Regions from separate parts of the Lentilactobacillus terminaliae genome, predicted to be linked through region 1. Evidence: riboswitches for the same ligand, from Rfam matches in the RefSeq annotation. Region 1 holds a riboswitch; the other holds the start of a gene.
The links. A riboswitch is a leader RNA that binds a small molecule or an ion and turns the genes downstream of it on or off. The one in region 1 is predicted to bind thiamine pyrophosphate.

Region 1 (4,192 bases):
CCGGGATCAACCCGAACATCGTCTGTTTCGTAAAATGATGAATTATAGTTTTCCATTAAATCTTCCTTAATATAAAATCGTAAGCAGTATAAGACATGATAACACATTTTAACATTTCAGTTCTGGCACAGCATTAAAAAAGTCCGCTGAGATAACCTCAGCGGACTTTAAGTGTTGTTTAAATGAAGTTTAGAATTTGGTTGTATCTGGATCAGTTGCTAAACCAGCTTTACCATGGAAACCATCAATGGTCTTAACATCATCTTCAGTAAGTTCGAAATCAAAGATGTCAGTGTTAGCTTTGATGTATTCTTGGTGAACTGACTTTGGTAGTGGCAAGAAGCCATGTTGAAGAGACCAACGTAGAACAACCTGTGCTGGTGACTTACCGTACTTATCAGCAATATCCTTTAATTCAGGAATCTTGAAGATTGAGCCAGTACCAAGAGGGCTGTAAGCTTCAGTCAAGATATCGTGATCATCGTTATATTCAACAATTCCAGGCTGCATGTCTGAAGGGTTGATGAACATTTGGTTGACCATTGGCTTGATCTTAGCAGTTTCTAACAAGGCGTCCAAATGCTTAGGTCTGAAGTTTGAAACTCCGATAGCCTTAGCGGTACCGTTTTCGTAGAATTCTTCAAATGCTTTCCAACTACCAGCATTAGCTTCCTTCCAGTTATCACGGAACTTAGCTGGGTTTGGCCAGTGAATTAGGTAAAGGTCAACATAATCCAAACCTAATTTTTCTAGAGACTCACCAAAGGCTTGCTTAGTTTCTTCATAGCCATGGTTTTCATTCCATAGTTTAGTAGTGATAAATAATTCGTCACGGGGAATACCACTATCTTTAATGGCTTTGCCCACGCTTTCTTCGTTGCCGTACGCAGCAGCAGTATCAATGTGACGATAACCTGCTTCAAGAGCCCATTTAACGGCTTGGTAGGCTTCATCCCCATCAGCAGATTGCCAGGTTCCAAAACCAACTTGAGGAATCTTCACTCCATTGTACAAAGTGTAAGTATCAGTTAATGACATTTTGTTTCCTCCTTAAATTTGATACTAAAATTTTATTCCTAACAAATTTAAAATTCAACTATTCAGTTTAAAATTCTAAATAGTTAACGCTATCATAAATAATGGTATTATGAACGTAGTAAAAATAATTTAGGGGGCGTACTTAATGACAAAAAGAGTGGCAATAGTGACGGGCGGTTCTTCAGGTATCGGTAAAGAAATCGCCAAACACCTCAAACGAAATGGAATGCAAGTTTATGCTTTGTCTCGCCGCGTAGATCAGATGAATGATTTAGATGATCTAGGTATTACGACTGGATATGTAGATGTAGCTGATTATGACAGTGTTGATGAAGCTATCCAAAATATTTATGCGGATGCTGGTCGGATTGATGTTTTGGTTAATAATGCTGGCTTTGGTTCGTTCGGTTCTGTGGAAGAAGTACCGCTTAAAGATGGCGAATATCAATTTAAGGTCAACGTCTTTGGAGCCATGAAAATGATTCAGTCAGTTCTACCATTCATGCGTAAACAAGGCAGTGGCCGAATTATTAATATGTCATCAATGGCTGGTAAGACAGGGATGCCACTCGGTAGTTGGTACGTTGGCTCTAAATTTGCGATTGAAGGAATGAGTGATTCAATCAGAGAAGAATTAAAAGAATTTGGCATTGATGTGGTCGTAATTGAACCCGGTGCTATTGAATCAAATTGGAGTTCTATCGCTATGAATAAGTTAAAAGAAAGTTCTAGTGATGGTCCTTATGCTGGTGCTAGTCGTCGGTTAGCTGACTTCTTCGAGTTGTCATATCGTTATGCATCTAAACCGATGGTAATTGCTCGAATGGTTGATCAAGCAGCCTTTTCTGCCAAGCCTAAAGCCAGATACAGTGGTGGCTATGGTGCCAAAGCATCGATTATGTTAAAACGTCTTTTGCCAGATAAGGCATTTGATGCTTTGATGGAACAGGTCCGCATTATGGCCCAACGAATGGTCAACCAAGAAAAGTCTCAACGCAATCAAGTTGACCCAAGCACAGAAACCAAGTAATCTTATAGTATAAATAGAATAACTAGTTAAACACTAGGGGTGCTGCCATAGCAGCTGAGATGAGTTTGAACAACTCGATCCCTTTGAACCTGTAAGCCAACACTTGCGTAGGGAATGTGTCACTCGACTTTTTAAGCCGTCGTCCATACGCAATGTCTGGGCGACGGCATTTTTATTAAGGAGAGCGCATATGAAAATTGAATTGTTAGATAAATTACGGCAAAAGAATCCCATTGCATTTAATATTTCCAATTTCGTGACAGTCCAAGATGTGGCTAACGGAATTAACGCAATTGGGGCTTCACCAATTATGTCTGAAGAAGAAAATGAATCCGAAGCAATGGTCAACATCTCCCATTCGGTAACCGTGAACTTAGGAGCATTTACTGAGGGTCAGTTAAAACAGATTGCTGCGGTCACTAAATTCGCGAACCAATACCACAAACCAATCGTGTTGGATCCTGTGGCAGTTGGTGCAGTGAAATATCGATTGGATCGTTGCAATGAGCTACTAGATAATGTTGATGTCGCTGTGATTCGTGGTAACGCTGGTGAAATTGCCGCACTCGCTGATGTTGAATGGCAGGCTAAGGGAATTGATGCTGGGGAAGGCGATGCTGATCTAGAAGCAATTGCCAAGGCTTTGGCAAATAAACGCAATTGCGTGGTTGTGCTCAGTGGTAAGACCGACATCATTACTAACGGTCAAGCGGTCATTCGAGTTTATAACAACACTGATTTATTCAAACTTCATGTGGGTTCAGGGGATATGCTCTCCAGCATTATTGGTACTTTTGTGGCCATTGAAGATGATTACTTTGAGGCTGCCCAAGTAGCAGCAACGGTATTTGCAACTGCTGGTGAAATAGTGGCCAATCAGATGCAGGTTCCATTGGCTGGCTCATTTGGTCCTCAATTGATTGATGAACTGCATTTGATTAGTGTTGCTGATGTTGAACACACAGCCCAATTTGACTAAGGAGTGTTAAGCATATGATAAATGATACGATTCAAGCTTTGACGATTGCCGGTACTGATAGTGGTGGTGGTGCCGGAGTCATGGCCGATATAAAAACTATGCAGGAACGTCATGTGTTTTCAGCAGCCGTTGTTGTGGCGGTAACCGCCCAAAACACCATTGGGGTGGCAGATTTTATGGCCATGCCTGAAAAGTTGATTGATGAACAATTCAAAGCGGTCGCTGATGACTTGAAGATTCGTGCGGCAAAAACAGGGATGTTGGCAGACGTTCCATCAGTCAAAGCAGTCGTCGCTAATCTGAAGAAGTATGATCTAGGTCCATTAACCGTGGATCCAGTTATGATTGCCAAGGGTGGTGCACGATTACTTTCAGAAGATGCCATTCAAACTGTTAAGCAAGAGCTTGTTCCGTTGGCCACGATTTTAACGCCCAACTTACCTGAAGCTGCTGAATTGACTGGCATGCAGATTGAATCTTCTGACGATATGTTAGTTGCAGCACAGAAACTTCAAGACATGGGTGCCAAAAATGTGTTAGTTAAAGGTGGTCATGAAGCTGATGACAATGAATCATCAGACTTTGTTTTACTAGAAAATGGCGACAGTTTCTGGATGACAAGTCCCCGCGTGGATACTAACCGCACTCATGGTACCGGAGATACGCTTTCTTCATGCATTACCTCTGAATTAGCTAAGGGCAAGTCAGTTGAAGATGCCATTCGAATCGGTAAGGAATATGTTTCTGCCACGATTGAACAGGGCATCCAAGTCGGTCATGGTCATGGACCATTGAATCACTGGGCTCATGTTAAAGGAGAAGCCAATGACGATGAAATTTAAACGGTCAATGCTGACAGCCTACTTCATTTGTGGCACTCAAGATATTAAGGATGCCACGAAGACATTACCCTCGGTATTAACCGAGGCCCTTGAAGCTGGCATTACTGCTTTTCAATTTCGTGAAAAGGGTACACATGCGTTAACTGGTGACGACAAATTAGCAATGGCTAAGCAGTTGCAGCAACTTTGTGCTCAGTATCAGGTACCCTTCATCGTTGATGATGATGTCGCTCTGGCTCGACAAGTGAAGGCTGATGGGATTCATGTTGGTCAAAAGGATGAAAGAATTAACCAAGTGATTGC
Region 2 (4,192 bases), 530 kb from region 1:
ATCTTCGTGACCGCATGTCGTGGATCATCCATATTAGATAAATAATTAGAATCAACCATAAGGCCATCCCAACTAAGTTCCATGCTGATTTCATGGTGTATCTCCTTTTATTGTTAATATGATTAGTTTACACTATTTGTAAGTAAATTGGAAAATGATTCAACCCCAAAGAAGGTAAAAATATGTGCACTAGTTTAACCATGACAACATTAGACGAACATCTTCTCGCCGGTCGCACGATGGACTTTCCTGTCAAGGGAAACTGGCATCCAGTCCTAGTCGCCGATAGGTTTTACAACACTCCACTTGCAGGCAAACGAACCATTAAATATCCGTTCATCGGTGGCGGTCAGTTAATCGATAATCATGATTTATTAGTCGCAGATGGGGTCAATACCCAAGGCCTGAGTTGCGCTGAATTAATGTTTCCATTAAAAGCTAGCTATCACCAAGCACCAGTAGATAACCAGCTCAATCTGACTCCACAGGACTTTCTTAGTTGGGTATTAGCCGAGCATCAATCCATTTCTGAAGTATTAACAAATTTACCTGACATTGCAATTATTGGTCAAAAATGGTTATCAGGCAATGAAATCTATTCATTTCATTGGTTATTAGCGGACAAAACTGGTAGAACGGTTATCATTGAACCATTAGACCATCAATTAGTTGTAACAACCGACAACATTGGTGTTTTAACTAATTCACCAACATACCCAGAACATATTAAAAACCTGAAAAATCAGCTGGACGTTTCAACTAACGATTCAACTGAATGGCAAGCTGTGGCTAGAAAGTATGTGGTTAATAATCACGTTCCCCAGCCAACCAATACACCAACCACTCGATTCGTGTATGCGGCAATTAATAAATTGGGGACGGCTAAACCAGCCGATTCTGAACTAGCAACTATCTTTTTGAATCAGATTCTTTCAGAGGTCGCAATTCCGTTTAAACCAACGATGAATGACCATCCCAACTTTAATTTTACTCATTACATCTCCGAATGGGATTGCACAAGTCTGACGTATCAGTTCACGGACTGTCAAAGTCAAACACCCATGATTCATTCCTTAGCTGATGTGCTGGACCAAGAACCTCATACAACTCATTTTTTACTTTAGATATTCATCAATTTTGGTTTGCACTCCAGCTTCATTGTTAGTCAATTCAGTTACGTTACTTACTATAGCTAACAAATCATCAGCGGCATTTTTCATGGCGAAGCCCTCTGCTGATTCGCTCAACATCGCATAATCGTTGGCGTTATCACCGAAGGCGGCAACATCATCAAACGTTAAGTTCCACTCATCAAGCAATGCTTGGATGCCTGTAGCTTTAGAAGTGTCATCACTCATGATGTCCACACCGTTCATGCCACTTGAAACAGCGGTTACTCGATTCACAAATTTTACATTGATGTCATGGGCCATTCTCAAAGCACTTTCTCCTGCCACCATCACATCGATTTTATAAATCGTATCAAAAATTAAGTTCAGATCACTAACTGACTGCAAGTCTTCATAAAAACGTTGTGATGCCTTAAAGCCGTCTGAATCTGCTGGTAAATTACAGTAATCGCCATTCCGACCAGCCAAAATGATTTCAGCGCCATTAAATTCAGGCTCAGTTTGGAGATATTCCACAATCTTTTGAACTAACATAGGTTCCATCGGTGATTCAACCACCGAAACACCTCGTTCATCAATGACGTGAGCACCATTGTCACAAACATATGAAATAGGCCCTTTCACATCATGAAATTGTCGTAATGAATGGGCATATGTATTACTAGTTGCACAGATGAAGTGCATATTTTTATCTTGCATTTGGTCAAGCTGTTTTTGAAACTTTTGGTTATCAAATTCACCAGCATCGTTTAAAAACGTGCCGTCCATGTCAGAAGCAATTACTTTAATCATTTAAAACTCTCCCTACTATTGAATTGATAAAAGTCACCTATTATTCTAACGCATTCATCCTGATTAATCGATTGCGAAACTTTTAGTAAACTTGTATACTGAAAAAGATCATACAACTATCTGGGGTGCCAAAAGGCTGAGATAAAACCCATCGAACCTGATCTGGTTAGTACCAGCGAAGGGAGCATAATTCAGTTGTATCTGATACTAGATACCGCTGCACTTACGATGAATTTTAACTTACCGGTTCACCCTGTTTTACTTGGGTGGGCCGGTTTTTTATTGTTCATGATCGATAATCTCCATAGTCTGTATGAAATACATTTTGGAGGTCTTGTTTTATGACAAACAAGAAAAAAAGTCCTTGGACTTTGCACAACATCATTTTAGTAGCATTGATCGCTATTTTTAGCGGAATTATTTTTTGGGGAGCTGGGTTCTTATACACTGCCCTAACTGTGGCACTGACTCCAATCGGCATAGCTCCATTTGCCAATGACATCCTAATGGGATTGTGGACCATGGCAGGTCCATTAACTGGTTATTTGATTAAAACCTTTGGTTCAGCTTTCTTAGGTGAATTCTTAGGATCAGCAGTAGAAGTATTTCTTGGTGGCCAATGGGGTGCCGGTGCCTTTATTTCCGGAATCGTTCAAGGAGTTGGTTCCGAGCTAGGTTTTGCCTTAACCGGTTATAAAAAATATGGTTGGCTCGGACTTAATCTTTCCATTTTGACGACTGTAGTAATTACTTTTGCTTGGGACATTATCAAAAATGGTTATGGTCATTACGCACCATTAATGATTATTGGCCTCTTTATCACTAGATATATTTCCACCTTTATCTTTGGTGGCCTCCTAACCAAGGCAATCACTAACATGCTTGATAGAAGTCATATTTCAGTATCGACTAACAACAATTAGAGGGATCATTCATGGCTGACGTTACGATCACAAACTTTAATTTTAAATATCCAGAAACCAGTGCGAATGTCTTAAATGACCTCAATCTGACGTTTCCAGATGGTGAGTTTTCACTATTATCTGGTCCTTCAGGGAGTGGTAAGACAACGTTGCTAAAATTCATTGCCAGCCTCTACCCTAACTTCACGAATGGTGAGGCCTCTGGCACCATTTCATTTAATGGAACTGATATAACCACTGTGGATCCTCAAGTCAAAAACCATCTGGTAGCAATGATGTTTCAAAATCCTAATCAGCAATTTGCCATGAGTGTTGTCAGAGATGAACTGATTTTCGTGTTAGAAAATTTGCAGACTGACCCATCAAAAATGGACGCTATTATTGACCATGCACTTGAATTTACTGGTATCAGTGAGTTAGTTGATCGCGAAATCAACTCACTTTCTGGAGGTCAGAAACAACGATTAGCGCTGGCTAGTATCATCGCAATGGATGCGGAAGTGATTGTGCTAGATGAACCATTTGCGAGCATCGATTTTCCAACTCGGATTGACTTACTCCACAAATTAAAGCAACTGCAAACCAACTATCACAAGACAATTATCATTGCCGATCATGATTTAAGTAGTTATGAGTCATTAATCGATAATTTTTTCTACTTAGACCCTGAGCAATACCAGATCAGCAAGTTAGCTGCAGTTGAGGCTCAAAAATTATTCAAACAATTTGCCGATAACCGGATCGAATCGATTCCAGTTACCCAACCCAACTCAACTGACCGTATCATTTTGAATCTGCATGATTTTTCTTTGGGACCACATCACACTACCCTATTGAATCTATCTGAGTTTAGTTTTTATGAGCAAAAAACGACCCTGATTACAGGCGACAATGGTATTGGTAAATCAACGCTTTTCTCTGCGTTAACCAAGCTTTTACCATACAGCGGTAACGTGTTCTTTAAAGATAAAAACATTCGCACAATCCGCCCACTAAGCTACGCAAAACAGGTGAGTTTGTTGTTTCAAGATGCTGAAAATCAATTTTTAGCGATTACTGTTCAAGAAGAGATCGAATTATCTAAGCAGCATCGGATCACTAAGAATTATTCTGACGATATGATTACCGACATGATCGACAAGTTAGGCTTTACCGATCGAATGGATCAAGTTGTTTATTCTTTAAGTGAAGGTCAAAAAAAGAAGCTGCAAATCCTAGAAATGCTGATTATGAATCCACCCGTCCTGCTTTTGGATGAACCATTTAAAGGATTAGATTACAAATCTTTGCAAATAATCGTGGGCTTTTTATTAACCGCCAAACAACAATTTGGCCAAACTCAAATCA

Region 2: it holds a riboswitch for thiamine pyrophosphate, as region 1 does, so the genes downstream of both, O0236_RS01700 (ECF transporter S component) here and thiM (hydroxyethylthiazole kinase) in region 1, are expected to answer to the same signal.

What each region holds. Positions count from the first base shown of each region.
Region 1 covers NZ_CP168151.1:1,754,354-1,758,545, reverse strand. The annotation lists gene rlmD (23S rRNA (uracil(1939)-C(5))-methyltransferase RlmD) at 1-56, opposite strand, end outside; gene O0236_RS09350 (aldo/keto reductase) at 190-1,038, opposite strand; gene O0236_RS09345 (oxidoreductase) at 1,184-2,068, shown strand; TPP riboswitch at 2,094-2,200, shown strand; gene thiM (hydroxyethylthiazole kinase) at 2,259-3,047, shown strand; gene thiD (bifunctional hydroxymethylpyrimidine kinase/phosphomethylpyrimidine kinase) at 3,062-3,889, shown strand; gene thiE (thiamine phosphate synthase) at 3,873-4,192, shown strand, end outside.
Region 2 covers NZ_CP168151.1:354,096-358,287, reverse strand. The annotation lists gene O0236_RS01715 (LVIS_2131 family protein) at 1-94, opposite strand, end outside; gene O0236_RS01710 (linear amide C-N hydrolase) at 183-1,124, shown strand; gene O0236_RS01705 (Cof-type HAD-IIB family hydrolase) at 1,116-1,922, opposite strand; TPP riboswitch at 2,034-2,124, shown strand; gene O0236_RS01700 (ECF transporter S component) at 2,264-2,845, shown strand; gene O0236_RS01695 (ABC transporter ATP-binding protein) at 2,857-4,192, shown strand, end outside.